Regions from separate parts of the Salinivibrio sp. VGrn1 genome, predicted to be linked through region 1. Evidence: predicted binding sites of a transcription regulator. Region 1 holds the regulator's gene; each other region holds the start of a gene.

The links. Region 1 encodes CRP, which controls carbon source genes, mostly activating them, when cyclic AMP is high. Its sites were predicted from a motif close to TGTGANNNNNNTCACA; they were not measured.
Region 2: the regulator CRP is predicted to act here: its motif matches at 4,359-4,374, upstream of cdd (cytidine deaminase).
Region 3: the regulator CRP is predicted to act here: its motif matches at 3,767-3,782, upstream of EHW56_RS00460 (NupC/NupG family nucleoside CNT transporter).

What each region holds. Positions count from the first base shown of each region.
Region 1 covers NZ_SATA01000005.1:223,778-234,119, reverse strand. Annotated here, with positions in the region: gene EHW56_RS10025 (YheU family protein) at 102-320, shown strand; gene EHW56_RS10020 (phosphoribulokinase) at 377-1,246, shown strand; gene crp (cAMP-activated global transcriptional regulator CRP) at 1,496-2,128, shown strand; gene EHW56_RS10010 (ABC transporter substrate-binding protein) at 2,258-3,124, shown strand; gene EHW56_RS10005 (DUF1338 domain-containing protein) at 3,192-3,983, opposite strand; gene astD (succinylglutamate-semialdehyde dehydrogenase) at 3,994-5,475, opposite strand; gene astA (arginine N-succinyltransferase) at 5,477-6,499, opposite strand; gene EHW56_RS09990 (aspartate aminotransferase family protein) at 6,529-7,746, opposite strand; gene EHW56_RS09985 (aminodeoxychorismate/anthranilate synthase component II) at 8,116-8,691, opposite strand; gene EHW56_RS09980 (ExeM/NucH family extracellular endonuclease) at 8,784-10,342, opposite strand, start outside.
Region 2 covers NZ_SATA01000001.1:390,498-400,839, reverse strand. Annotated here, with positions in the region: gene EHW56_RS01770 (MarR family transcriptional regulator) at 1-301, shown strand, start outside; gene EHW56_RS01765 (hypothetical protein) at 594-1,025, shown strand; gene EHW56_RS01760 (hypothetical protein) at 1,061-1,477, opposite strand; gene EHW56_RS01755 (thiopurine S-methyltransferase) at 1,667-2,287, shown strand; gene EHW56_RS01750 (DMT family transporter) at 2,412-3,311, opposite strand; gene cdd (cytidine deaminase) at 3,410-4,300, opposite strand; gene EHW56_RS01740 (ABC transporter substrate-binding protein) at 4,503-5,237, opposite strand; gene EHW56_RS01735 (hypothetical protein) at 5,329-5,832, opposite strand; gene sbcB (exodeoxyribonuclease I) at 6,102-7,523, opposite strand; gene EHW56_RS01725 (FMN-dependent NADH-azoreductase) at 7,788-8,372, opposite strand; gene EHW56_RS01720 (HAD family hydrolase) at 8,696-9,370, shown strand; gene EHW56_RS01715 (sodium:alanine symporter family protein) at 9,496-10,342, opposite strand, start outside.
Region 3 covers NZ_SATA01000001.1:102,275-112,616, forward strand. Annotated here, with positions in the region: gene EHW56_RS00435 (methyl-accepting chemotaxis protein) at 1-225, opposite strand, end outside; gene yccX (acylphosphatase) at 307-579, shown strand; gene EHW56_RS00445 (TusE/DsrC/DsvC family sulfur relay protein) at 707-1,036, opposite strand; gene EHW56_RS00450 (Bax inhibitor-1/YccA family protein) at 1,263-1,931, opposite strand; gene EHW56_RS00455 (NRAMP family divalent metal transporter) at 2,139-3,416, opposite strand; gene EHW56_RS00460 (NupC/NupG family nucleoside CNT transporter) at 3,996-5,204, shown strand; tRNA gene EHW56_RS00465 (tRNA-Ser) at 5,386-5,476, shown strand; gene EHW56_RS00470 (hypothetical protein) at 5,912-6,934, shown strand; gene EHW56_RS00475 (hypothetical protein) at 6,934-7,875, shown strand; gene EHW56_RS00480 (ISAs1 family transposase) at 8,325-9,452, shown strand; gene EHW56_RS00485 (hypothetical protein) at 9,748-10,236, shown strand.

The DNA of each region.
Region 1 (10,342 bases):
CTGCATTACGCGGAATGATCGGGTAAAATGCGAGCCAATTCACAACATTCACATCAGGCACCCTAGCATGCCATCCTGAGATCGATAAAAGGTGATGTAGTATGATGGTTCCATGGCAATCGATTCCCGACGAGACACTCACAGGTTTAATTGAGCATTTTGTGTTACGGGAAGGAACCGATTATGGTGAGCAAGAAGTCAGCTTTGCACAAAAAGTGGAGGACGTTCGCCAACAACTGCAATCCGGAGAAGCCGTGATTGTGTATTCTGAGTTGCACGAGACAGTGGATATTCGTCGTAAAGCAGCACTCGGATCCTAGCATCGCAGTACTCGCCGTATCGCGATACAAATTCAGACTGAATGACAGGGCGCGTCATGTCGGCTAAACATCCAATTATTGCGGTCACCGGCTCGTCAGGAGCCGGCACCACCACCACCTCGGAAGCCTTCCGAAAGATGTTCCAAATGATGAACATCAAAGCGGCTTGGCTAGAAGGGGACAGCTTTCATCGCTTTACCCGTCCCGAAATGGACGTCGAGATCCGTAAAGCGCGTGAGCAGGGTAAACATATCAGCTATTTTGGCCCCACCGCCAACGACTTCCCGCGGCTAGAGCAGTTTTTCCGTGAGTATGGTGACCAAGGCACCGGGAAGTACCGCCGCTACTTACATACCTTTGATGAAGCGGTGCCCTATAACCAAATGCCTGGTACCTTCACGCCATGGCAAGACTTGGCCGACAATACCAATGTATTGTTTTACGAAGGATTGCACGGCGGCGTGGTCGACGGTGACGTCAACGTTGCGCAGCACGTCGATCTCTTGATTGGTATGGTCCCCATCGTCAACTTAGAGTGGATTCAAAAATTTGTCCGCGATACGCGCGATAGAGGCCATTCTCGTGAAGCGGTGACCGACTCGATTGTGCGCTCAATGGATGATTACCTGCACTATATCACCCCGCAGTTTTCTCGCACCCATATCAACTTTCAGCGCGTTCCCACGGTAGATACCTCAAACCCATTAAATGCCAAAGGGATTCCGTCTTTGGATGAAAGCTTTGTGGTGATCCGCTTTCGTGGCATGAAAAACGTCGACTTCCCTTATCTGTTGCAAATGATCACTGGGTCGTTTATGTCGCGCCATAACACCTTAGTGGTGCCGGGAGGAAAAATGGGCTTTGCAATGGAATTGATCATCCGTCCATTGATTCAGCAATTGATAGAAAAAGGCAAGATTGGCTGAGGCGTAGCGCATTCATGATGTATTACTTCTCAAGCCGTGATCTTAGCCACGTTTTTGCCAGTTTTTTAGGCGGTTGGCCTAGATCAAAATCAAGAAATCACCAACAAAAAAAGATACACTCTTGTTAACATACAGTGAGCTTGTAGCCCGCGTTCAGACTTCGTATTCTGTGCAATGATCTGATGGGTTACCCCTCAGACAAAGATAGGACGTTGTTGCCGGGCAACACATGCAGAGGAAATAAGTTATATGGTTCCAGGAAAACCTCAAACAGACCCTACACTCGAGTGGTTCCTTTCACATTGTCATATTCATAAGTATCCGTCGAAAAGCACGCTTATCCATGCTGGTGAAAAGGCGGAGACCTTGTATTACATCGTGAAAGGGTCTGTGGCCGTACTGATCAAAGATGAAGAAGGCAAGGAAATGATCCTGTCTTACCTTAACCAAGGTGACTTCATCGGTGAGCTCGGGCTTTTCGAAGAAGACCAAGAGCGCACTGCTTGGGTACGCGCCAAATCACCGTGTGAAGTGGCAGAAATTTCATTCAAAAAGTTCCGCCAGCTTATCCAAGTGAATCCTGATATCTTGATGCGCTTGTCCTCACAAATGGCGCGCCGCTTGCAGGTAACGAGCCAAAAGGTGGGGGATCTTGCCTTCCTGGACGTCACAGGGCGCATTGCACAAACCCTATTGAACTTGGCGAAGCAGCCTGATGCCATGACGCATCCTGATGGTATGCAGATTAAGATCACCCGTCAGGAAATTGGCCAAATCGTTGGCTGCTCACGCGAAACAGTGGGACGTATCCTTAAAATGCTGGAAGAGCAAAACCTCATTTCCGCACACGGTAAAACCATCGTGGTATACGGCACACGCTAATCGCGCCGCTCTCTGTATCACCAACCGACGCCCTGGCGTCGGTTTTTTATCTCCATTATCTGGCAAGCACGCGGATTGCTTCTACACTCAAAACGACATGGTTAACATAAAATTAACAAGGTGTCGTTTATGAAAAAACTCATGGTTACCCTCACCGCCTTCGCGCTCTCTGTGTTTTCAGTCCATGCTGCGTCCAATACGACGATTGTCCACCCCGAGCCACGCGCCGGCTCGGCGCTTGATCTCTATGCCATTGAGCTCATCGAGTTTCTTGCCGAAAAGTCGGGAGGATCTGTTACCTTACAAGCCTTTGACGGCCAAATTGGCTCTCAATCTCGTAAGGTGGAAATGCTCAAGCAAGGCAAGCTCACCGTCGACTGGCTTGGTGCCGACCGTACACTGGAAGCTGAATTGATCCCCGTTCGCTATCCCGTGTTTCGTGGCTTACTCGGCCACCGCCTGTTTATTACCAACCAAGCCACCGAGCCCCAACTTGCTCAGATAAGTAGCGCGAGTGACTTGCAGTCTCTGACTATGATTCAGGGACAAGGTTGGGCCGACGTCAAGGTGCTTAACTCAGCGGGATTTCGCGTACGTGAAATATCGAGCTTTGAAAACATTTTCAAAGTGGTTGATACGGGCCGGGCCGATCTCTTCCCTCGTGCCTTGATTGAGCCTTTTAGTGAATTAGCCGAGCGGCCGCAATACGGTAATCTGTTAGTTGACCCACACCTGATGCTGATCTATCGCTTTCCAATGTTCCTGTTTGTGTCTCCGCAACATGCTGACGTCGCCGAGATGTTAAATAGCGCTTTTGAAGCGGCGTATCAAGACGGATCATTTATCGAGTTTTTCAATAATGCGCCTTTAGTTAAGGAAACCTTTGAAAAGGCGAACATTGGTGAGCGTACTGTCATCCGAGTCGATAACCCGCATTTAAGCAACGAAACACAAGCGATTCCAGACACGTTTTGGCTCGACATCGAGGCCCAATAGACGATAAAAAAGGGAGCGTATCACACGCTCCCTTTTCCCATGATGTCGATAAGCAATGCGTGACGCACTAATGGGTGCTTTCAAAGATTTTGTCTGCCGAAGCAGCCACAAAACCTTGGTAAAGCTCACCATTGGGCAGGACATAACGCTTAGCAAACTCGTAAAAGCCACCCGGGATGGTTTGCGTGCAATCGGAGAAAGTAACGGGCACGCGGTCCGCCATGGTGGAGGATTGCTCCAGATACACAGATGCATCCCCTTTGACTTCCCCGCCTGACTCGTTAATCGCAAAGCCATTATCGCGCAATCGGTTGTTCACCGAGAGGCAATCATCATGCGCATTCAGCTGATTCACACTCACGGTAAAATGGTTCGCACCATAACCGTGTGCCGCCACCCAAGACGCATATTCACTCTCTTCGGCAAGCGTTTGATAGGTTGCCCAATCAATATCCCATAGGCGGCCCTGATGGAGAAAATCGCTGCCTGTAAGTGACGACGCATCAACTTGTGCCACCAGCTTCTCAACAATCGCCTGAAGCGCGGGCGAGCATTGCTCGACCATCAACTCACTGATAAAGACTTTCGGCATCAAGGGATCGGGGTGCTCAAAATGGCAAGCATTGAGCTTTTTCGCTTCAAAGGTATAGTCACCTTTTTGCTGATACCCCAAGGCGAGAAATGGACGCGCGAGTACCTTTAGCCCAACCTTAGGCAAACCAAATGTCCGTAAGGCAATATGATCATTGATCAAAGGTTGCCCTTCCTCTAATAAGGCATGCACCTTATGTGCCGAAGGGCACAGGCGGTTGATGTAGTCCTGCCACAGTTTGTCGAATAACGCTTGGCCACTGTCCATGTTGCTCTCCTTAGTCCTGTTGAGTCGGTATACCGGGGGCGAACGTCTCGGGAAGCATCACCTGCTCGCCCTCCATGGATGCCATGGGATAAGCACAATAATCTGCCGCGTAATACGCGCTAGGGCGTAAGTTCCCCGAAGCACCTGGCCCGCCAAATGGCGCATCGCCACTGGCTCCGGTCAGTTGACGATTGCGGTTAACAATCCCTGCACGAATATGGTCAAGGAAATACTGCCATTCACCATCGTCTTCACTGATAAGCCCGGCAGACAATCCATAACGGGTGTCATTGGCTTTGGTGACCGCATCGGCCATATCCTGGTAACGCTGCACTTGCAACAACGGGCCAAAATACTCTTCATCCGGTAAGTCTTGGATACCACTGACATCCAAGATCCCTGGCGAGATCACCGCATCATGCTGATGTTCACACTCAATCACTGGCTTCGCGCCCAGATCAACAAGCTTTTGTTGTGTCGCCAGGATGCCTTCCGCTGCTGCCACTGAGATCTGTGCGCCCATAAACGGGGCCGGATCATCAAACTGACCGCCTACACGCACGGTTTTTGTCCATTCAGCTAGGCGCGTCAAGATCTTGTCACCCACTTCCCCCTCAGGCAGCAGCAAGCGGCGCGCGCAGGTACAGCGTTGGCCGGCGCTAAGATACGCTGACTGAATGATGGTATACACGGTGGCCTCTAAATCACCAAACTGATCACTGACCACTAAGGGGTTATTTCCCCCCATTTCAAGTGCGAGCATCTTATCAGGCTGACCGGCAAACTGGCGGTGGAGAATATGGCCAGTATTGGCGCTACCGGTAAATAGCAGTCCGTCGATGCCGCGCGCTTGCGCGAGCGCCTCACCGGTATTACGGCCACCTTGCACCAAATTGATAAGGCCATGTGGCAGCCCCGCCTCTAGCCAATACGCCAGTGTTTTCTCCGCCACTTTCGGCGTCAACTCTGACGGCTTGAATACCACACTGTTACCGGCTAAAAGCGCAGGCACAATGTGACCATTAGGCAGGTGACCCGGGAAGTTGTAAGGACCAAAGACCGCCATCACACCTAACGGGCGGTGGCGCAACACGGCTTGCGTGCCATTGACGTCCTTCTCGCGTGAGCCCGTTCTCTCGTGGTAGGCACGCACCGAGATCGCCACTTTTCCCACCATGGCACCGACTTCGGTTTTGGTTTCCCAGAATGGTTTGCCCGTCTCTTCCGCAATGGTGCGCGCTAAATCATCCGTATTCGCTTTCACTATCTCGGCAAAGCGCTCAACCAGCGCTTGGCGCTCGGCAAATTCAGTATTACGCCAACGAAGAAAGGCTTCACGTGCGGCGCTAACCGCTTGTTCAACCTGGGGGCGCGTCGCTTCTTCACCTTGCCAAATACACTGACTATCAAAGGGATTTTGCGAGGTCATCACCTCGCCCTCGCCTTTCACCCATTCACCGTTAATCAGATGGCCTGCTGATTGCTTTGTCATCTTATCCCTCCATGGCAATCAAACGCAGCTGATCGCCTTCTTTTACATTCAATGCGTCTGCTACCGCGGGGCTGATCACCACCTGATTGGTTTCATGATCCACCGCCGCTTTCGCCGCCGTGGCGCGGAAACCGGCAAAGTCCGTGTTCGATATCAAATAGTCCTGCGCGCTGCTGTGCTCTCTTACGCTTGCCGAGGCGTTAAAAGAATGACGCACGGATTCGATATTGTGACGTAAGCATTCCACCGTGGGGCCGGCATCAAAGATGTCGACATAACCACGGCACGAAAAGCCTTCTTTTTCCAACAAGCGCAACGCTGGGCGGGTATTTGGGTGCACTTGCCCGATCACCGCTCGCGCCTCCTCACTAAGCAGGCTCACGTAAATCGGCAATTTTGGCATCAGGTCAGCAATGAAGCCTTTCGCCCCAATCCCGGTGAGATAGTCAGCCAACGTGAAGTCAATGTTAAAGAAGTTATCCTTCAACCATTGCCAAAACGGCGAGTTCCCCTCGTCGTCAGACACACCACGCATTTCAGCAAAGACCACGTCTGCGAAACGCTCTGGAAATTGTGCCAACATCAAAAATCGACACTTGGACAAGAGCTTGCCGTTTAGGCCGCCACGAAACTCAGGGCGCATAAACAAGGTGCAGATCTCTGTCGTGCCGGTGTAGTTGTTGCCAAACGTCAGCACTTCCACGATGTTATGCACATTCAGTTTGCGCGACGAGTGCACCACCTTCGTCAGGTGGTAACTGTAAAATGGGTTGTCGAGGCCAATCGCGGCCTCGATGCCTGTTGTCCCAGCAATCTCACCCGTTTCTACATCTTCAGCGACCATCAAGTAGCCTTCCGGGCCAGGCTCTGTCACCTTTTTGGCAAAACTTTCTAGCGAATTATCAATTCGCCCTTGTAGCAAATCGGCATCCACCGGCAACGAGGTAAACCCATGGCCGGACGCTTCCGCACACAACATCAGTGCATCAAAATCTGATGCACGGATAGGCCGAATAACTAACATCTCAAATCCCTCCGAGTGTATGAGGTCGCTTATCCTGCAACGACCTTCGCAATCGCGCGCTCTAGGCGTGCCATCCCTTCTTCAATATCAGCTTTGGTAATCACCAATGAGGGGGTAAAACGCACCACATTTGGGCCGGCGACTAATACCAACAGGCCTTCTTCACCCGCGGCAACCAAAATATCGCGGGCACGGCCTTCCCAGTCTTGATTCAGTGCCGCACCGAGTAGCAAGCCTTTGCCACGGACTTCACTGAAGATACCGTACTTATCGTTAATCGCTTCTAAACCGTCACGGAACCATTGCTCTCGCTCAATCACACCGTCTAAAACTTCAGGCTTGGTCACTTCATTGACCACCGCTTCTGCCACGGCACACGCCAGTGGGTTGCCGCCATAGGTGGAGCCGTGAACGCCAGGTTTCATATGTGCCGCGAGACGTTCGGTGGTAAGCATGGCACCAATGGGGATCCCGCCACCTAATGATTTAGCGGTCGCCAGAATGTCCGGCTCGACCCCTGATTCTTGATAGGCATAGAAGGTGCCAGTACGGCCATTGCCGGTTTGGACTTCGTCGAAAATCAACAACGCATTGTGCTTATCACACAGCTCGCGCACGGCCTGCAAAAAGCCTGCCTCCGGTGGCACGATGCCGCCCTCACCTTGCAATGGCTCCATCATCACCGCACAGGTGCGATCGGAGATATGGTCGGCCAATGCGGCGATGTCGTTGTAGGGAAGGTGGGTCACATCGCCAGGCTTGGGGCCAAAGCCATCGGAATAAGCGGGCTGTCCCCCTACCGTGACGGTAAAGAAGGTACGACCGTGGAAACCTTTGGTGAACGCGATGATTTCACTTTTGTGCTCGCCGTGCTCTTCTTTTGCCCAGCGACGCGCCAGTTTCAGTGCGGCTTCGTTCGCCTCGGCGCCTGAGTTCGCGTAAAACACGCGGTCGGCAAAAGACAGCTCGGTGAGGCGTTTAGCAAGGCGCAACGCAGGGGCATTGGTCATCACATTACTCAGGTGCCACAGCTTCTGTGCTTGTTCGGTCAGTGCATCCACCATTACCGGATGACAATGGCCTAAACAGCTCACCGCGATACCACCGGCAAAATCGATATACTCTCGACCTTCCTGATCCCAGATGCGCGACCCTTTACCATGATCTGGGATCATCGGCATTGGGTTGTAACATGGCACCATGACTTCATCGAAGAGTTTACGTTCTACTTTGTGCTCCATTGTCATCACTCAATCCTTCTGTGTTTTATCTATGACGCATAGTATTTACATTATTTTAACCGCGGCAATAGCAGATTATGTTTTGTTTTCAGCAGGGTAACCGATCTCATGCAGTTTACAGAGATAGTTATGCATAAACTGTGAGCAGAGAGAAGCGCAGAGCGAGCAAGGCTATGATGCCAAATAGGCAAGACTGAAGGGAGACAACACCCAGGTTGCATAAGGTTGCAGCCATTGATAAGGCAGTCAAAAATCGCGAAATGTAAAATTAGTGATAAAGATCGCCATTTTGTGCAAGAGGGTGTAATAGCGGGCACGACTGGGATGCCCCGAGGTAATGGCGCTTAAAACTGTCGCGCCTTGATCCTGTCGGCTTTATTGCTGGAGAAAGTTAGCCAGTAACGCATGTCCCTCTTGGGTGAGGATGCTTTCTGGATGAAATTGGACCCCTTCCACCGCGAGCTCTCGGTGTTTTAACCCCATGATGATCTCACGTCCATCCGCCTCCGTGGTGGTCGCTGTTACCATCAAACAAGCAGGTAAGCTGTGTGGATCTACCACTAAGGAGTGATATCGCGTGACGGTAAGCGGGCTTGGCAAATGCGCAAAGACACCTTGTCCTTCGTGATCAACGGGCGAGGTTTTACCATGCATCACTGCCCTCGCGCGTATCACCTTAGCACCAAATACTTGCGCTAGGGCTTGGTAGCCCAGACAGACACCTAACAAGGGGATCTTTCCCGCAAAGTGCTCAATCACCGCCAGCGAGATCCCAGCCTCATCTGGGGTACACGGGCCTGGCGAGACCACGATATGCGTGGGTGCCATCGCCTCTATCTCCGCCAAGCTAATCGCATCATTGCGTTTGACGCAAACAGATACGCCCAATTCACAAAAGTATTGATACAGGTTGTAGGTAAACGAGTCGTAGTTATCGATGATAAGAAGCACTGTGCGCGGCCATGCGATTGAAAACCGGCATGATGCTAACACAGTGCTTATAGGGCGTCATCCTAGCGTGAGCTAGGGACGACGCTTATTGGTTAACGATTTAACTGACAGCGAAAGCCAGTGTATGTCACTGTCATCGGTGTATCAGCGGGGGCGCTGCCACAGTATACAGGGAACAACCCCAAGGCTTTCACCGCAACCGCAATACGATCATCTGCGCTTAACGCCAAGGATTGAACCAAAGGGCTGGCTTGGTTGAACGTGCGCGTCGCGCGCCATTTCATCCACGCATGAACCGGGCTTTTCTGTCCGTTAAGCAGCGGCACAATCGGTAAAATGCTGCGATTGTTCACGGTCACAGAAACAGGCACCACAGGCTCTGGGTAGTCAAGCGAGATCAAGACAGGATCGTGATCGGAGGATGAGAACGCATTGTCCGATTTCACCAAATCACCCGTATACTGGCGGCTATATTCAAACAGCGTGCTTTCTACCGAGTTAATGTGCCACTCTTCTACGCCAACCACTTTGCTTGCCAAGCTGGCATTGGCCAAAGCATGATCGAGCGCACCCAGCTCTCCAGAGAACGAATACGAATAGGCTTTGTCCCCTAACCAGTCGGTGGCCAAATTGGTATACCCCAATCCCTCTTCCACCGGTTGGCCGGTTGCATGCATAGGCACACCACGAATTTCCGTGCCCGCAGCGGTGAGAATATCGCGCTGACCCTCGCGACGCTGATAGTCCGTCAGCACACGAACAGGATCTTCTTGCGCGTACGCATTCAAGTCACCTAAGATCAGGACATCACCCTCTACGGTGTTTAACCGGTCACGTAATGCCACCGCCGCCGAGACACGGAACTCATTACAACGGCCCTGCAGATCAGCCGTTTCACTATCAAACTCGCCGGCAACCCAATCTTCATAACAGCCCGAGCCTTTTGATTTGAAGTGATTCACCACCACACTAAGAGGCTGATCATTAATCATAAAGCGTTGGATCAAGCTATCACGCTGGTATTTGTCAAGTGCCTTGGTTTCTCCGTCTGGGCTTTCGCCACTGATATGCTGCTCGGGCATTGGGATAGCCTGGGCATTGCCTGCTAATGCCACTGTCGCAGGACGATAAATCATGCCTACCATGATGGCATCAGAGCCAAAGTAAGCGCCTTGATTTTTCTCCGCCTCACTCGGTTCAACAAATTGGTAGTGATCACGGGGGTCAGCAAACTGGGCGTTGAGTTGAGTCACCAGATCATCAATGGCACTACCCGCTGCAAAGCCGTTGTTTTCAATCTCCATCAACCCAACGATATCAGCATCCATTGCCGTCAATGCGTTAACGATTTTCGAGCGTTGCAGTTCAAACTCAGCCGCGGTTTTTGCGCCACGATTACAGCCACGGCTCGCATCCGCGTCGGCTTGATCTTCACAGGTCACATTGAGTGGGCCACCGACCGCACTGGCGCTAGTAAAGTAGTTAAGCACATTAAAGCTCGCGACCTTAATATCTGTGCCAGGTACCGTCTTAGGCGCCGTTTGACGGTCATTGCGATGCACAGTATCCCCAGCGGTGATCGTGTTAGTCGCCACCAGACGATACTGGCTGTAGCTATAGCCCAGCACACCACTCAACCGTTCGATGCGAT
Region 2 (10,342 bases), on a different contig from region 1:
TCCGGTTAAATCAAAATCGGTTGCCGCTGCGAAACCAGCAGCAAAACCAGCCGCAAAACCAGCCGCTAAGGCACCGGTGGCGAGCTCAGCCTCTTCATTGACGCCAAAGCAACAACAAGTACTCGAGATTGTTCAAGCAAACCCTGACGGCATTAATCCAAAAGGGATTGGCCTTGCGGCTGGTCAAGAAGACACGAAAGCGGCTTCTTGGGCGACAGGTGCATTGAAAAAATTGACTGAAGAAGGCGCCGTTGAGCGTGTTCAAGTCGCCGCCAATAAGGTGATATACAAAGCTTGTTGATCCCTTTGCGCATCCGCTTACGTGTTTGATGATGGTATTTGATACGTAAGCGGATGTTCACTCGACTCACCAATATTCTTGCCTGATTTTCTCCCCGCATTGTGATGCTAGGGTAAACAAACTTTTCTATTATCAACTATTTGTTTTTATTGTGTTAATAAAGTTTGTCTTTATTGCGCATTCCCTTAGCTAAAGCATGATCAAGCGCAAAATACTGTACGATCTTCCAGACATACGTTTAAAACTGCCTATAGTGGGAGTGTCTATTTCATTTTCTGTCTGGAGGTAAGCCATGGATGTGCTGTCAACCCAGCTGAAAGCGCCCACAGAAGTCGTTTTCGACTACACCCACTTTTTGTGTGAGAGTCAGCAACCAAACTGGACGTTTACCGATATTTTTCGCAGTTTATTACCCATCTTTACGACTGTGCTTGAACATCAAGCCAGTGATGGAGTGTCCCCGCTTTCTGCACAAGAGCAGCTATACCAGCAAGCCACTCGCGTGATGTCGGTGCGTAACACCGATACGGCCAATTTGGTGCAGCTGGCACGTCTTGCGCGTCAACAAGGCATTGAAGAGCTAACGATTTTAATGCCTTATGCCCTTGAATATCGACAAATGGAGGCGATTAGCCAGCAAACCGATGCGCAAATTGAGTACAGCAATGAGAACCGTGAATGGGTTCGCCTAACGCTACCCTCAGGTCTTAATCCTCAATCCTAACCAGCCATGCTACCAACTTATTGATACTGCGTGAATTAATGACGCTGGATAAAGGCGGGATCGACGCGCGCGATCCCTTGTTTGTTTTGCTCACAGTAATTGAACGGCTTGTCTGTTGGGGTAAAGGCGATAATGGCACATGAGGTGTCAGCCGCTAACGCCGCATCAATAAGCGCTTCATCATCGTACCCTGCTTGGCGATGGACCACGCGTACCTGATTCGCATTAATGCCCCAGAGGCTAAGTTGTGCCGCATTTAAAGCGCGAGGTGGATTAATGATCGTGACCCACTTGGGCTGGCGTGCTTGCAGTGCAATCGCGCGTAAGGTCGCTTGCCAGTGTGCGTTTACCTGTGTGGCGGCGGTAAAAGCAGCATGATAGCAAGATGATGGCGTGACACGCGCGGGAGACTGGACCTTAGCTTGATTTGACACATTAGACGTCACGTACATAAAACACCTGTATATATAATCAATACTGTATGTTTAAACAGTAATGTTTTGTGGCGTCACTCGCAAGTCACTTAGTGGCTAGTTTGTGATCAAGATCGATAATAGCGTCTAACGCGCCTGAGTCTCGACGTTAGTGAGTTTGGGGAAATAACTTGCTAAAATCACCGTTTTCATCACGTTGGAGAGAGCATGGAACAAGCGTTCTGGCATCAGCGCTGGGCTGAAAACCAAATAGGCTTTCATCGCGATACGGTACACCCGATGCTTATCCGCCACTGGTCATCACTGGCCCCACAAAGTGACGAAACGGTTTTGGTGCCCCTTTGCGGAAAGTCGATCGATCTCAACTGGCTTGCTAAAAAACATCAGCATGTGATTGGCGTCGAGCTTAGTGAGATCGCAGTGCGTGCCTTTTTTTCGGAAAACTTATATACCCCTCAGGTTTATCGCGCCCCATCAGGGCATATGCACTATTGTTTTGATGAACTGGAGCTGATCAATGGCGATTTCTTTACCGCGCGCCTGAGTCCTATGCCATTGATTTATGATCGCGCCGCCTTGGTGGCCATGCCGCCTGCTATGCGCGCGCAGTATGTCAGCCATATTCGAACCTTGCTGGCACCTGGAGGGCGTTTGCTGCTGATTACCTTATTTTATCCGCAAACGGATGACACGCCGCCATTTTCCATTGATGCGTCGGTGGTAGAAGAGGCGTTCCAAGGCTTAGACATCAGTTTGCTCGAGACACACACGGAACCCGACGGCGAGCGTGGTGAACAAGTGTGGTTAATCAAAGCCGCGGTGTCGTAGTGGCCGATGTGGGTGAGAGTGTGTCAAGGGGCCATGACGGCCCCTTTTCTTTGACGTCGCACGCTCTTTGACGGCGTAAGCAGCCGTCTTAGTGGGCAAGAAAGCGTAGAAACTGGCAAACCGACTATGCGAGCTTATTTTGTGCCTGCGTGTATTGGCGTGATTCCCAGTGAGTAATAAAAAAGACCGCTGCAATAATAATACCCGCCCCTAACCACAGTCGGCCGGGTGGAACCCAACTAAACACCAGCCAACCAAAGAGGACGTTAAGAGGGAGTTTAGCGTGATCAAAAGGCTGCACAAAAGAGGCATCGGAAACAGCATATGCCTTGGCAATGGCCCACTGGGCGAGGGCGGTCAGTATGCCGGCGCCAAATAACATCCACCAAGCAGTCGATGTCTGAGGGAGCGTCCAATCAGGCACGGCGAGTAGCAAATTAAAGGGCGTGATCAACAAAAGTAAATATACCACCATGGTGGTGGGAGGGTCATAGGCGGATAAACGTTTCACCATCAACGAGTAGGTGGCCCAGAAAAACGCCGCACCAACAGGCAATAACGTTGCCCAAGTGAACGCATTTGACCAAGGCTCGAGGATAATCATGGCGCCGCAAAACCCAGCGAGCGTCGCAAGACCGCGCGCGATCCCCACTCGCTCTCGTAAAAACAGCCCAGAGCCTACCGTTGCGAATAGCGGTGAGGTCATTAATAGCGCAATCCCTTGCCAAATGGGCACTGGGTAGGCCAGCGCCCACAGCCACAGTTGAATGCCAATCACGGAGACAAACACCCGCAGACAATGCTGACCAAGGTGTTGGGTTTTGAGTGCTTGACGGATCCCGAGTTGCTTCAACCAGGGGATCATCGCAACCAAGGCGATGGCGTATTGAATGAAGGCAACCGTGGTAGAGGGTAAGCCCATTTTAAAACTAACGTACTGAGACAGGCTGTTAACGAGGGCAAAACACAGGCCTGCGGTCAGCATCCAGGCCGCACCTTGGAGTGGATTATGAATCTGTTTCATTGCCGTGACTATCCGAAAAAAGACGCACGGATAGTAGCGCAAATCCGACCTCAGGGCGACCTGAAATCCCCTGAGGACCGGACAAATAAGGAGGGCGCTTAGCGGGTTGAATACACTAAGGGAATATCTGGGTCAATGGCATCCAGTGTTGCCTGGGTATCGGCAAGGTGACTGACTGTACTCGTTGCCATTTCGGCCAACGCAACAGAGCGAATTTCTGTCCAATGGTAGCCCGCCATATTGACCGCAATTAATGCAACCTGAAGAGGCGGAAGACTTGGGTTAAAAGCCGCGTTCTCGGCATACATGCCAGAGAAAAATTCGCCATCATTGGTTTCAACCGCGGCCCCGCTATAGTTACCTGAGTAGGGCGCGTGACTGCGGTTAGCGGCGTCAGCGGCGGCTTTTAGCAATGGAATATCGATATCATCCGTTGATAATTGATTGGACTCGTCAGTCAATAAGCGAGAGTCAATCCCCAAATCGGCAGGACCAAACGGCTCGGGTAGATAGGTGTGCAAATCTTTAGGATCGGATTGTGGCAGCTGGATGATCAAGGACTCAGCGCCATTGAGCTCATTCATGAACTGCCGACAGTGACCACATGGGCTGTAATTGATCGTAATATCGGTGAGGCGTTTTGCCCCTTTTGTCCAAGCATGGCTGATAGCGCATTGCTCGGCATGCACTGTCTGCCCTAGCTGCACCCCGGTGAATTCAATGTTTGCGCCTAAATACAGGGTGCCACTTTCATCACGGACAATAGCACCAACATTAAACTGAGAAATGGGGGTAACCGCATAGGCCGCCGCCAAAGGCAATAAAGCAAGACGCAGTGCGGCGCCGTTAAGGCCACTGGCGGATTCCATCTGCGCCACCTGCTCTGGTGTGAAGGTAGCACCAAAGTTTGCGTCATTTATCCAATCAGAGACGACGCTTTGTAGGGCGTCGGGTAATTGTGTCAGTGCGTCAGTTAGTGCGGTTCGCATAGCATCTCTTCTTTATCGTTAACGGGAGGACAGTGTAGAGAAGCCTTTTCAATAATTGTGTGAGTAATGTCACGCATGTTTTGCAAGAGCAGATTTGTTGCTGAAAGTTAGAGTGACATCAATGTTTTTATGCCTCTTAATGTGGCCATCATGACGACGTGCGTAGGCAGACACGTTCGCGAGCCGAAAGACGGTTGATGCATTATGGCTGCCAATCGACATAGGGGCGATGTACCTTACGATACTCACGCGCGAGATCGCCCTGGTCACGCAAGCGAGTAATCAGTCGTGTGAGATACGCATCGATTTCTCGGCCCGCTTCGCCCTTAGGAATGATGAAGACATCGTGGAAGTCAGCAAAGTGTGCGCGTTTGATCATGGTTAAACCTAGCTCTTTAAGTGCCATGTCAGCTTCCTCTTGCGCCCAAACGAAACCATCAATTCTCCCCGCGGCCAAGCGCAACAAAGATTGTTTAATACTGTGCGAGCGTTGCACCTTAAAGGGCATATAATAGGGAACGGCTTCAATGGTATAGCGCGAGGGGGTTGCCCACAGCGCTTTGACCGAGAGCGGGAGCGCTTTATTGGTGTAAAGGACATGTGTGACCTGGCCAAATGACACCTCGCTAAAGTCGAAAGGCAAGGTGGACACTTCCCGCGTCGGACGCACCGCGGGTAAACCAAAGTCGGCTCGCCCTTGTGCGACACTGTTTATCGCGCGATGAATAGGGAAAACCTCGATAATAATCTTGGTGCTAGGGTCTTGCGCATCAAGATAGCGGACGAAATCGACAAACGCGCCGCTACCATCCAAATTGATCAAGCCAGGTAGTTCGCCAAGGTGTGCGACATAGGTTTGTTCAATGGTGGCTCGGGTAGGGGTGGAGAGGCTGAGCAGCGTGATAAACAACAGAAGCGGTAAATAGCGGCGTGGCATTATCTCTCTCTCAGATTTTAAAGCCAATGGACAAAGCAAAAACGACGACCTAATACGACACGCCCGTGGCGCACCACGGGCATCAAACACGCTAAGCTTGAGTCAATAATGCTGTCATGCCAATAATGACCGCCGCTGCCGTGACTAGGATCGTGAGTGGTTTAGCGATACTAAACGACGACTCTTCAATGGTCGTTGAGTGCGTTAAAGACGGTGGAGGCGTCTGTGATGCAGCGTTTGCTGCTCGTCCTGGACGTTTGGCAAGTGTTTGCTGCGGAAGCGACACACGAAAACCAAATTCACCGACTACTTCAAAGGGAAGGCATTTTTTGCCGTTGCGGTAGGATTTGGCCATTAATGATGTCACCACACTTTGATGCTGGGCAAATGAGCTGTCGGGCAAGGCCACTTGTTTGAATAAGGTGCGGCTAGAGAGTACCTCTCCGGCATAGTAGCAAAGCATCTCGAGTAAACGAGACTCTTCGTAAGAGAGAACCGTCATCGTGTCATCGGCCCAATATAACGTACGGCTTTCTGGTTCAAAATCAACCTCGGGAAAGCGGTAACAGCGCGTATCTACTTTTGTTGTCATCATTGCCACACTCCAAACAACATCCTTTTTAAAAGTGTGGACTCAAATCACAGAACTGCAACTGGTCAAGCTATCTTTTTTTTGGTAGGACAAAGTGGGCAGTGTGTCAGCATTGCTAGTTAATAACTTAAAAAACATGACGTTAAAAATAAAAGGCGACCAAACCTGTCCACCACCGCTACCTGATAGGTAGACTAAGGTCGGAGTGATGGTAGGTCGCCTTACTGACCGGATGGTGTATTCGCGATGCGTCTTTAGCAACCGTGCCAGTGTTAGCCAACCAGTGATTCCACATAGTGGTAAATCGCTTTTAAAACGCGAACTTTATCCTCCTCAGCTTGGTGCTGTTCAGCGAGATGCTGCAGGTTATCCATATAAGCAGGAAGGTGTGTCTCAAAGTAATCACGTCGATGCATAAACCATTTTTGCTGCTCGGCTTCGGTGAGTGTCCACGGGTAATTGCGCGCGCGATAACGGAATAACAGCGGCTTGATGCGCCAGTCATCAACGCTGAGATCCAGGGCTGCAAGATTCTCAGGATCGCGTGCACGGATGATGTCCATCGCACTGCGGTCGCTTTTCGAGAAAAAGCCCGCGTACAGGGCCGTATCCACGTCCTGATCGTTGAAAGGCTTGGCATCGGCAAACACGGCAACGAGCTTTTCGCGTAATTCTGGCGCGGCTTTCAATGCTTTTAGGTGTTGTAAGCACGCTTCGCGATCCACACCGAGTCGGGCAGCATCCTCTGGTCGTAATGTTTTTGCATCGGCGAGAACGGGGCATTTATTGATATGCACCAGTTTAAGTGGTGCCGGTAACTGTCCTTCCGTGAGGTCGTGGTGCGGGGTATACAGGCGCTCGCGTAACGTATCAGCGTCCAATTCAAACAAAGGGGCCGGGTCACGGGCCAGATCGACAGTAATCACGGCATTAGGGTTATCAGGATGCCAAGCAACGGGCACAATCCAGCTGGTGTTGCCTCGCTCGGTGCCGAACATGCCAGAGACATGCACGAGAGGCGTCATATTCACCACATCGATCAGGTGCTTGATTTTGTTTTTATTCCGATGTTTTAACAAATAATCAAATAGCCGTGGCTGTGCCGCCTTGACCTTTTTCGCCAGCTCTATGGTCGCGTGCACATCCGCCATCGCATCGTGTGCGTCGCTATGCTCTATACCATTGGCAACAGAGAGGTTTTCTAGTTTAAAGCTGGGTTTACCGTTGTCATCGTGGGGCCATTCAATACCATCCGGACGCAGTGCGTAGCAGGCGCGCATTACATCGAGCAAATCCCAGCGCGAATTACCGTTTTGCCAACTCCAGCCGTACGGGTCAAAAAAGTTGCGGTACAGCGTGTAGCGCGTGACTTCATCATCAAAGCGCACGTTGTTATACCCGACAATGCAGGTATTGGGTTGCGAGAAGGCTGTATGGATCTGCGCGATGAACTCCGGCTCGGATAAGCCTTTTTTCAGTGCCAGTTGCGGTGTAATCCCGGTGACCAAACAGGCTTCCGGAGCCGGTAAGTAGTCATTGGGTGGTTGGCAGTACAGGACTAAGGGTTCACCGATGACATTAAAGTCACTGTCGGTACGAACGCCAGCAAATTGGCAAGGTCTGTCTTTACCTGGATGGGTGCCGAATGTTTCAAAGTCGTAGAAAAAAAAGCTTGGCTGGTCGGCGTCTGTCACAATCGAATCCAACTTGGTCAATAAGAAAGCAGGCGCAAAATCCTGCGATAAACCAGTATGGTAACACTGGCATCGCGTATCACCAATCCTGAGCTAACCGGTGCAATATTGAAACGCTGATGCGTATAAAAACAGTCAGTCAGCAGTGAAGATCGATAATGAGAGCCTGCACGCAGGCAGGCTATCGTGATAAGGCAGGTGGAAAGGTCGGTTCGTTCACGTCGTGCGAACACCCAAAAGCATGCGTTATCCGCCGCTAAGACGCTAAGACGCTAAGCGTTTCAGTGTTTGCTTGGCCTCATCAATGGCTTGGCTTGCAGTGTCTTCGCCCATTGCCAGCCCCTCGGCGTAAACAAACTCGACGTCGGTGATCCCAATAAAGCCCAGTACGGTCTGCATGTAACCCGTGATATGGTCGGTCGTGCCCCCTTTGTGCATCCCACCGCGTGTGGTGACCACAATGGCACGCTTGCCTTTCAGTAGACCTTCGGGACCATTTTCAGTGTAACGGAAAGTCACCCCCGCACGGGCAACGAGATCAATCCAAGCTTTGAGTTGCACGGGGATAGTGAAGTTGTACATAGGCGCAGCAATCACTAGGGTATCGCTTTGCTGAACTTCTTCAATCAACTGATCTGAAGCTTGCTGCACGTGCTGCTGGGCATCAGTGAGTTCACCTGTACCGCGTAGGCCGCCTACATTGTCCCCAGTGAGAATCGGCAATGGGGTAGAAGCAAGATCGCGCTCAATCAGCGTGTCTGGAGACAGCTCATCCACCACACTGTTAATCACAGCGTTTGAGCTTGAGTAGGGGCCAAGAATACTTGATTTCAATACCAGCGCTTTCATGCGTCTCTCCTTACAGTTTATGGCGTTTTGCCCATGAGGTTGTTTTGTTGACTCGATGTAGTCTAGAGACTTTCACAATGAACACCAGCGTACAGATTCGTTAAACTTGTTCAAAAATTTTGTTGATGTCGCTGCACGTGGCGTGGTCAGTTGCGCTGCGTGAGCATGGGCGTATGATAGCGGCCGATAGTCGTTCAAAATGTAAAAATAATGTTATAATTCCCGTTGTGTTGGCTAGGGATCCAAGACAAAGAACGGCAAAGCGCCAGATCAAATCACAAGTCGGTCGCTTGTGGGACGCAACGGGGTTTGAGGAAATGCGCGTGAAAAATTTATTTATGTTAGACGTGGATGGCACGCTGGTCGATAGCTGCCAAATGGACCACGAGTGTTTTAGTCAAGCTGTTTATGAAGTCACTGGTTTAACGGTGCCGGATGATTGGGGTGGCTACACCAATGTCACCGATGCGGGGATCATTGAAGAGCTGATTGATAGTCATGATCTTCAGCGCGAAAAGATCATGTTGTTTCGAGAAATTAAGCGCGTGTTTACGCATAAACTGGCCAGCGCAATTGCTAACCACGGATTAAAGCCGTTGCCAGGTGCGGTAGCATTTATTGATGAGATGCGTCATATGCCGACCGTTGCCTTGGCGATAGCAACAGGAGGCTGGGAAGAGACCGCGCGGATGAAGCTTAAAGCCGCTGGTTTTAATATTGACGGTATTGTTTTTTCTTCGTGTTCAGATGCGATGAGTCGTAGCGAAGTGATGGCATTGGCTGCGTTCCGCGCTAAACAAGATTACGGTGTCCATTTTGAGCGGCGCATTTATTTTGGTGATGGGGTGTGGGATAAACAAGCCACACAGTCGCTAAACTACGAATTTGTCGCCGTGGGCGATAAAGTCGAGCACGACGTAAGTGTGAGCAATTTTGTCAACCCGCGTGCGATTTTAGGCAAACTGGGTATTGATGAAGCGCAGCGTCAATACGCCTAATCGTTTTATGCGTAAACGCGATGCAATGCGTGAACGCGAACAATGAGCAGAAAAGAAAAGCCGACGCGTCGACACGTCGGCTTTTTTATCCGCTGTTCAACTTCTTAGCGAGTCGCTAATCACTTTCACTGTGCATCAACAACGGCGTTGTTTTCTTGGCTCTGTACATTGGTTGCGCGAGTCCGGTTGTCTAGTGTGGCAAAGTAAGCTTGGGTTTCCGCAATGACCACCTTGCGCAGCAGCAATAAACCAATCAAGTTAGGAATCGCCATTAAGCCGTTGACGATATCGGCCAGTATCCAAATCGTATTCAATTGAATAAAGGCACCGGATGCAATTAAGCCGATAAAGAATAGCTTATAGATATAAATGGCTTTTTTGCCAAACAGGTACGCGACGCAGCGCTCGCCGTAATAGTGCCAACCTAAAATGGTGGTGAAGGCAAAAAACAATAGGCCAATGTTGACCAGCATCGGACCAACACTGCTTTCCATCCCTACCGCAAACGCATGTGAGGTCATGGCGGCGCCTGCGAGCTCCCCAGACCAAGATTGTGTTAGGATCAGGGTCAGTCCTGTCATGGTACAAATCACCAGCGTATCGATAAAGGTGCCGGTCATTGATACTAAGCCTTGCTCAACACAGGAGTCGGTTTTTGCTGCGGCCGCGGCGATGGGCGCACTCCCGAGGCCAGATTCGTTAGAGAATACCCCACGTGCAATACCCGATTGAATCGCCAGCATCATGCCGGCACCCGCAAAGCCACCGGTTGCGGCCATACCGTTGAAAGCAGACTCAAACACCAAACTGACGGCTTGTGGCAGTTGCGCGGCGTTTGCTACGAGGACCCATAAGCACGCGCTTACATAAAGCACTGCCATAATAGGCACAATTTTGGCGGCGACGGCGGAAATGGATTTAACTCCGCCTAATGTCACTAAGGCGACAAGTACGGTCAAAAGTCCAGCAACG
Region 3 (10,342 bases), on a different contig from region 1:
GGTTTGTACCTCGCCTTTCGGGAGGTCGTATTTATCAACCATGGCTTGAATGGCTTGGCCTTCCGCTTCCATCTTGTGTGCCACACGGGTATCCGAGGCGGCATCCAAGGTAAGCGCAATCACAACCATTGCGAGCAAGGGGAGGAAAAAGATAAGGTAAAATTTTTCTTGTAGCCGAAGGTGGATAAAATATTTATCAATCCATCGAAACGCAACTTCTTTCATGACGCCATCCTGTCAAACGACTTGTCTCATGTAGCGTTATACAGGTGTCGTTTTGCAATGGGAATATAGGAGAGGTGACAGATGTCTCAAAAATGTGTCAAAGCCTATGTCACAGGTCACGTTCAGGGGGTTGGCTTTCGTTATCACACCGCCCATGAGGCGTTGAAGCTCTCATTAACCGGATACGCGAAGAACCTGCCGGATGGTCGCGTTGAGGTATTGGCTTGTGGACGCGAAGAGTCAGTGGATTCGTTAATGGCCTGGTTAGATAAAGGGCCCCCGACGGCGGGCGTCGATCGGGTTGATCAAGAGGACGCGGAATGGCGCGCCGTTGATGGCTTTGCCATCTTGTAGCGCCTTAATAACAGGTCTCAATAGAAGAGAGCCTAGAGCCAATCGTTACATGCGCCGCGAAGGTGTGGCGGCGCTTGATCTATTGGCCTCGCGACTTGTCAGCTTCGGTACTTGTTTGCCTCGGTGACTAGAGGCATTTCGCGGGCTTGGGTAAGCCTGCCAGCTTGGTAGCCTGTTTTGCCGGGCCTTTAGGGAACAGCTTAAACAAGTATTTGCTGTTACCTTTCTCTGGGCCGTATTCTTTTTCCATCGATTTAACCAACAAACGCACCGCCGGTGAGGTGTTGTACTCTTGATAGAAATGGCGGACGAAGTGAATCACTTCCCAATGGGCTTCGGTCAGCGCAATGTTTTCTTGTTCGGCAAGCAGCGGTACCAAGGCTTCGTGCCAATCATCCACATTTTTTAAATACCCTTGCGCATCCGTCGCAATGGTTTCACCTTCATACACCAGCATACTTTTACCTTTGTTCGTCATCTGACCGGACGTTATCGCTTTGATTGAGGCTGCAAAGCATAGCGAGCAGGGCGGGCGAGTGCAACTGGCGTTCACTGTGCCTGATGTGGCGCGCTTCACTGAGTGGGTGCGCCATTCAATCACACGCTTTTAGGGATAAAAAAGCAGCCATAAAAAAAGCCGGCGCATGCCGGCTCTTTGTGACTTACGGTTTAAAGCACGAGGCTTAGTCGTCGTTCATAAAGCCAAGAATGCTCAGCATATGCACGAAGATGTTGAAGATGTTCAAGTACAGCGACACGGTGGCGCGGATGTAGTTAGTCTCGCCGCCATTAATGATGTTGCTGGTGTCATACAGAATAAAGGCGGAGAAAATCAGTACCGCGATGGTGCTGATTGCCAAGCTCAGCGCTGGGATCTGCAAGAAGATGTTCGCGACCATCGCCACCAGTAGAGCAATCACACCCGCGACCAAGAAACCACCCATGAAAGAGAAGTCTTTCTTAGAGGTAATGGCATACGCCGATAGGCCTAAGAACACCATACCTGTGGTGGCAAGCGCCTGCATCACAATTCCTGGGCCGCTAGACAGGCTCAGGTAGTAGGTCAAGGTTGGACCGAGTGAGGCACCCAGTAAGCCGGTGAACACGAAGGTCCATACAATACCGGCGGAAGAGTTCATGGTGCGTGGTAGCACAAAGAACACGATCGCCAACGCACCTAGGGTCATACCTAGCGACATCATTGGGCCGATGCCGACAGCGATAGCGATAAAGGCCGCGATAGCACTGGTGATCAGTGTCATCGATAGCAGTGCATACGTATTACGTAGCACTTTGTTTGTAGATAACGCACTCTGCTGTGACTGGCTGTGCGAAACGATACGATCGTTCATAACGTTCTCCCGGTTGGGTTAACAATCCATTTTTATATACGACAGTTATGTGGGCAGTCGTTCACTTTTTCAAGCCACCCACGTCCTTAACCTAAACCACGACTGGCTTTTATAAGGTCAATAATACCTTATCCGCGCTTAACACCGATGGTGAAGTTGTAAAAGGATGTTAACCCAGCCCTTTAAGCGCGAACAAGGTAAACTTTGTTACATCAACCACTTCCACCAGACGAACACCGCCAAAAAGCCGAATAAATACACCAATCCAGTAATGGCTAGCGCACGCATCGCTTTGCTCATGGTCACTTCAGGCGGCAAGCGGTGCTTGGTCACCAAAATATAGTTCAACAGAGCGAAAAAGGGCGTGGTGACAAATGCCGCCACCATGGCGAAATCAAGCATGGTCAGCAGTGCGCCGGTCCAAAACGCCACAATCGCCAGTGCCAACACCGAGATCAGCATCATCCAGCCTTGTGCGATGCCCGGGTGCGCCTCGGCTTCTGTTTGTTCACGCAACAAGCGTTGTGATTCTGATACGACCCGCGCATAGCCATCAATCACGGTAATGGTGCTGCCGAAAATACAGAAAAAGGCGACCACGGCAATCAAATAGCGCGACCATTCACCAATGGTGGCGGCGTACAGGCCCACTAACTGATGCGAAAAGCCGATACCCGATTGCTTTAACTCCACCCCGCTGCCGTGCAGAAGCAAGGCACCGAGTGATAAGAACACAATCGCCAACAGCGCGGTACCGATGTAACCGACGTTAAAATCAAACAGCGCCGCTTTGGCGTTAATCGGCTCAGATTGCGCTTTACGCTTGAGCCACACCGAGGTGATGCTAGAAATTTCAATCGGAGCGGGCATCCAACCCATGGTCACCACAATAAAGCCGATGGCGGCGACAGACCAAATTGAGGGCGCATTGAAGTTGGGTTCAACCGCGACAGGATTCCCCACGGCAATCGTCACCGCCACTAAGGTGGCGCAAGTCAGCGTCGCCATGATCACTTTCGATAAGGTATCCAGCGCTTTGTAATGCCCCGCAATCAAGATGACTAAGCAGGTGGCCACAATAATGCTCGAGAGTACCGTTAGTGAGAGATCAAACGGCACAAAATAGCTGAGCAAGCTGGCACTAAATAAGGTTAAGGCCGCGGTGTTAATCACTCCAGAGACCGCACTTAACGCGACAAACAGCCACAAATAAGGCCGACCTAAACGCGCATAGCCTTCGACCAAGGTTTCACCGGTTCCCGCGGTGTATTGTACGCCTGCTCGAAAAAAGGGGTATTTAAACAAGTTAACGAGCAGGATCAATGCCGCGAGTTGCCAGCCATAAATGGCTCCGGCTTTGGTCGAGGCAACAAGGTGAGAGCCGCCTACAGCTGCCGCGGCCATCATGATGCCAGGCCCCAATGCGCGTAGACGTTGCATCACCGACAAGCTAGATCCTGCCTGATGCGAAGAGACGGTTTGCATGTGTGTTTCCTATATTGTGGTTGCGTTGTTGTGTTTGCTTTGTTTTATGTTTTTTAGCGCTATTGCTTTTGTTTTTCCATTGAGGCTTATTTTTATCGCTTTACCTTCAATGATTTTGTCAATAGCCACCCATGAATATCATATGAGCCAAACGTGTCAACCAATCTTGCCAAATTTGTTAAGCGCAGGCGTGATGCAGGGTGTGAATGATAGACACCACCAAGGTGACACAAAAAGAGAGGGATAAACATCCGACCATTGTCTGAGAGACAAGACACAGCCAAAAAGACAGTTTGTAACCCTCGATAACCACTCAATAAGTGTGATCGAGCGTCAAATTCTGCTGGAAATGAGAGTTTAATCACACTAGAATGCTCGCCCAACATGTGCTCTTTGCGCAGCGATAGCCAAAGAGTGACTGTGTCGCGATTTGCGGCTGAAGAAAAAGCGTCCAAGGTCGGGCCCACCTTCACCGAACCCGCGGTACGATGTAACGCATGATGGAACCTCTTGCCACCCCGGCAGCGTGTCGTACTCATCCGTACCGCAAGTGCAACACAACGGCAAGGTAATCTATTTATGCAACTCCTCTATAGTGCGGCAGGTCTGGTCGCTCTGTTTCTGTGCGCGTGCGCATTTTCCACCAACCGCAAAGCGATCAACTGGCGAACAGTGCTAGGTGCGTTTGGCCTGCAAGCTGGGTTTGCTGCCCTGGTGCTCTATATTCCCTTTGGTCAAGCCATGCTAGGGGCAATGAGCAAAGGCGCGGCGAAGCTGCTCTCCTTTGCCAACGAAGGTATCGAGTTTGTGTTTGGACCTCTGGCGAACGATGGGTTCATTTTCGCTGTTAAAGTACTGCCGTTAATCATTTTTATCAGTGCGCTGATTTCTCTCCTTTATCATCTCGGCATTATGCAGTGGGTTATCAAACTCCTCGGCGGCGGCATACAGCGATTACTCGGCACCAGCCGCGCAGAGTCTCTGGTGGCAACCAGCAACATCTTTCTTTCTCAGGGCGAATCTCCTTTGGTAGTTCGCCCTTTTCTTAGCAAAATGACCCGCTCTGAACTCTTCGCCGTAATGGTCGGCGGCATGGCCTCAGTGGCCGGCAGCGTACTTGGCGGATATGCCGCCATGGGCGTGGATTTGAAATACCTGATTGCCGCGAGCTTTATGGCCGCGCCCGGTGGATTATTAATGGCCAAAATCATTGTCCCTGAGACGGAAACACCGGCTGAGCAAAACCAGGTGGAGATCAGCGATAGCGACCAAGCGAACGCGATTGATGCCTTGGCCAGCGGCGCGATGAACGGCATGAAAGTCGCGGTGGCCGTGGGTACCATGCTGGTGGCCTTTATCAGTGTGATTGCGATGCTAAACGCCGGACTCGGGAGCATTGGCGAGCTGCTTGATTTAGAAGGCTTGAGCTTAGAAACTCTGTTCGGCTATTTATTCTCACCCCTGGCATTGCTTACTGGGGTGCCGGTGCATGAAGTGTTTGATGTCGGTAATCTATTAGGGCAAAAGATTGCACTTAATGAGTTTGTCGCCTTTTTATCCTTTGCCGATATCAAAGCCAACCTGTCGGTGCAAAGCCAAGTGATTGTGACCTTTGCCTTGTGTGGCTTTGCTAACATTGGCTCAATTGCCATTCAACTTGGCTCGATTGGTGCCATGGTGCCCGAACGCCGCAAAGATGTGGCAAGCTTAGGCGTGCGCGCAGTGATTGCCGCCACCTTTGCCAACCTAATGAGTGCGGCACTGGCGGGTATTTTTATCGCGCTATAAACACTGCGCAGTAAAGAGACTCAGCTAACGTGTCTCAGTTAAAAGCAGGGCGATTGGCGGCAAGCTAATCGCCTTTTGCTAGCATGTTCGCCAAGCTGATCATTGATTGAGCGAGCAGACAAAAAGCGGCAAATAAAGGGTTTACAAGCCACAGCGAACCCAATAATATACGCCGCGTTCCGGAGAGATGGCTGAGTGGTTGAAAGCACCGGTCTTGAAAACCGGCAAGGGTTAATAGCCCTTCTAGGGTTCAAATCCCTATCTCTCCGCCACATACCGAAAAGCCGCTGCTTAGTCAGCGGCTTTTTTGCGTTTATCCCCCTACAAATCCCCAAACCCTGACCGCGCCAACATTTTAGACCCCTTTGCCTAAACACATTACCCAGCATCTGATAACCTAGCCCGCAAAAATCGCCCTGTAAGGCCTTTTGGACGCCGCCAACCAATGGCGGTAGCGTGGGTGTTAAAGCGCATTCCTTTAGCACTGCGGCGGCTGTCACCTCGTTCCCACGCTCCCGCGTGGTAACGTGTTAGCCAGTAAGGCGAGCAAAGGTGCGGTAACGATTTTAGCAAATCGAAGATGTGCAGTAATACAGTTTTATACAGCGCTTACAGTAGCAAATCTAGTTGCCATAGCAGCATGGTGCCATATCCGTATTTAATCTAGTATTATTGGGGCATCTGATATGAGATCTTAAAGGATATTTATGAGTGTGATTATTTTTGATAAAACTAAAGATGGTGTTATTGATAGTGTTGTTGCAACAGGAAAAACTACATATAGATATGCAATTGATAACCTTTATCCATTAATTGACCGTTTCTCTGCTCAACGTAAAACTCAAGATAAAAAGTTTTATGCGCGCTTAGAGCGAGACATTCTTGATAAATGTCTTATGCCTCCCCTAACTATTGCTTTCGTTGAGCCAAATTTCGATAAAAAAGAAGAGGAAGAAATTGCAGAGTATATAGAGAATAATATTAACGAAGGCTACGTCTTAGATGGTATCCAACGTTTAAGTACCTTAAATAGAGCAAAAGACGATGAACGGTTTGACGATTCTCAGCCTCTGTATTTGAATGTTATCATATCGCCGAGTGAAGACAAGCTCTTATATAGGATGATCACTCTAAACAATGGTCAAAAGCCAATGACACCGAGACATCAGATAGAGATCCTCACTCAAGAGTTGTTTGATTTCTCTGACGTAAATATAGATGTCCAAACAGAAAAAGAACGAGAAAAAACGATCGTCAAAGGTTCCTTTGATTTGGGCGATTTATCAAAGGCATACCTAGCCTTTCTTACTGGTAGTGTCAATAACGACAACAATAAGATTATTGGTGAAAAAATGGACCAGATTATTGTCGGTAGAATTATGGATAAACAGCCGACAGAGGAAGATATAGACTTTAAGCAAGTTATCAAACAGATAGAAATTCTTTCCAAAAATGATTCGACAAAGAAATGGTTAAAAGTTGGGAATAACTTGATCGGATTTTCTGTAGGAATAAAATCTTCGTTTGATTTTATTACTAACATTACTCCAGATGAGTTTGCTGAATCAATAGACTTATTTGAGGTCGCGTTCAAGTCAATTAATCCATCAAAAGTTAACTTAGGTAAATTTAGACGTGAGCTTTCTAAGAATTTCATTGAAAATTATGCTGAGCTTTCGTCGTTTGACGAAATGGAACTTGTTGAACACTTTATGGAACTGACATCATAATGCCGTTGTATGAAACTTTTAGCTATAACGATAATTTACCGTTAAAGATTTATCGTCAGCTCCCAGAAAAATTGAAAATTGTTGGTAATAGAGATCCTGAAATATTACTTATATTGCGATTGTTATCAGGGAATGTAGAGCTAATACATAACTATACAGATAAAAAAATTAAAACTAGAATGAACTATTTTTCTAGTTGTTTTACTAAATTTAGTAACTGGAAAAAGGAGTTTCCTTTGTATTTTTCTGAAGATACGACTGCTGATGATCTAGCATCTTTTATCGATAATACTAGATATATAAATCGGAAGTTTTATTCCGTTGTGCTTGCTGAACTTTCTCAGTTTGTTTTGCACACAAATAAAAAATCTCATACATCAGCATTCATATATGTTTATAGAGTTTTAGAGAAAATATCATATGCATTTCCTCTGATTTATACCTCGAAAACGCAGGACTTCCAGAAATCATTCACTAAGTTAAAGGATTTGATGGTAGGGGACAACGAGAAAAAAGAGTTAGGTTTTTTCAAAACTTTTATAGAGATGTTGTATAAAGATGATAGCATTTCTGATACTTCAATTGACATAATGTTTTCTTCATCTGACAGTGAGGTGAAAAGGCAAATGTTTGCGGAAGTAAAAAAAGTCACTCCGCCCAATGCTATTCATGGCGATACAGATGAACCTGATATGTTATCAATAAAGTACTGTGAGATGGGTAGATTTATAATCAGTGTTCGAAATAGGTTTTTTCACAACTTAAATGGTGGAGCTACGAACATTGAAAGTGAAAAGGTAGTCGACTCAGACGAGTTGTTTTCGTTTATAAACCCGGTGGCAATGTATTGGATTGCTATGGTCTTCTTACAGATTATATCGTTCAGTCTATCAGAGTACCAAAACCATCGTCGAGCGGCTACTTTATCACAAGATAATTAGGTTCCCGCTCTAAAAAAACTACTCTTTAGTTGGTCGACTGGTCACAAGATCAACAAGATGATCATGACAATTATCGATTTTTATTTAGCCACTAAAGCCATCCAAGTGTGCACCTATCGCTACAATTAAGGGGCAATCTAATCAAGAAATGGCACCTCAGCAGTCTAGTGAGTTCTTGATTCAGCTACCCTCCGAATCATGTTACATCAGCGCCGACGATTAGTTTTTTAGTGATAAAAGTAAGAGAAATAAGCCGTTTTTGTGACAGGGAAAACGCATGAAGATCCGCGCCATGCCTGGGCTAGCGATTTAATGACTTAGTTGTCAATTAAGACTGAAAACCGTGCGTTGCACCATGTTTATTCATAAAAACGAGTGAAAATAAAGGATCAATTTGTTGATCATTTTCAGTGCGATTTAATGGTCTCCTAATGTTTAGGAGATTAAAAATGACAGAAGAAAAAAGCCCATTTATGCATTTCGTTTCCATCAAAGATATTCGCCAAGAAGGAAAGGTTGAACATACGTTATCAGATATTATTTTGATAACGATCTGTGCGGTTCTTTCTGGCCATGATACCTGGAAAGGCATTAGTGATTATGGCCGTAAGCAGCGCGATTTCTTATTACGTTTTGGCTTTTCAGGTGAAACGTCACCGTCGGCAGATACGATCGCAAGAGTGATGGGAGCCATCAGTCCAAAGGCATTACAAAAAGCCTTTATAGAATGGATGAAATCGTGTCATGAATTAACGGATGGTGAAGTGGTTGCCATTGATGGAAAAACACTAAGGGGCTCATATAATCGAGCAACAGACCAAGCTGCTATTCATATGGTTAATGCGTTCGCAACCGCAAATGGAGTGTGCCTCGGACAGTCGAAAGTAGACAGTAAGACAAATGAGATTACTGCCATCCCTAAGCTGCTGGAATTGCTCGATATTTCAGGTTGTTTGATTACCATAGATGCTATGGGTTGTCAGCACAAAATCGCACAGAAAATCATTGATAAAAATGCTGATTATTTGCTTGCCGTTAAAGGAAACCAAGGCAAATTAGATAAAGCGTTTGATAATTATTACCGCCCGGCAATGCTTCAAAAATTTGATGGTGATAGCTACGCATCACAAGAGAAATCGCATGGGCGTTTAGAAACACGATGTGCACTGATTAATACCGATTTAAGTGTATTAGGTGATTTGGCTTATGATTGGCCTGAACTAAAAACGATGGGCATCATGGTGAGTGTTCGACAAGAAGGAAAACACGCCGAAGAGTCTGATATTTCAGTGCGCTATTATATAAGCTCAAAAGCACTGACAGCGAAAGAGCTTCATGATGCCACTCGCTCGCACTGGTTAATTGAATCGATGCACTGGCAACTTGATGTTGGATTAAAAGAAGATGCTTGCCGAATAAGAGTCGATGATCGAGCGGAAGTGTTTGCACGAATAAGGCAAATGGTTTTGAATTTATTAAAGCAAGAGAAGAGTTTCAAAGCCGGCATTCAACGCAAGCGAATGATGTGCGCGATGGACCAAGAGTACCTCGCGACCGTGCTGGGAAGCCTTTCATGACGGGGATGTTCATGCGTTTTCCGTGGTTTTTGTGAATTTTTTGGCACTGCTTTTACAGTTTTTTAGTAGGATTTGATCATCACGCATCGTTAGCACCGCTATTGAATCTGTCTATGTCTAGCTCGTTCTTGGTGAAATTCACTAGAGCAGAGGGAGCGATGCGTACCTAACTGATTGTTTTAACTGATATTTATGAGGGAATTCGCTAGCCTCCGGTATTAAAGGCCGCACCTAAGTGTGGCAGATCTTCAAGAGGGGGAATCCATGTCATTCGTTATGTTTCTCAGAGGACTAAATGGATATCGAAGTATTTAAAATTGTAGTACCTCTCGTAGGTAGCTTTTTGGGTGCAGCGTTTGGTTCTTACTTAACTTTGTCTCGGTCTAAGAAAGAAAAAATTTGGGATGAAAAGAGGGAACTCTACAGTAGGGTTATCATAGCTTTGGAAGATATATCGTATTGGGCTGAGCAAGTTCGTTCTGAGCATTGTTGTGAATATACTAGTCGCCCAGACTCTAATTTCGATGAGTCCATGAGAGATATCCAAAAATTAACAGTTTCAGGCAGGTTAGTAATGAACGACGAGTTTTATAACCTTCTAGTCTCTGTAAACAACTCTCTACGAGCAGAAACTTTCAATGTACATGAAGCCGCTCAAGAAGAATTTGATAACCCACAATCAGATCACTTGTTTAGACATGCAGTAAGGGTTCGTGACATTGCTGAAGAGCATTTGCCTAAGTTAGTAAAGGCAGCAAAGCGGGATCTGCCAAAACGAACATAACAATGCAATTATGTTCGCCACAGCAAGCTGTGGCCGGACCTCCGTTACGGCGCTTCGCGCCTTCACTGCGGCCGTATATTGCGGGCATTAGCACTATTCTCTAGCT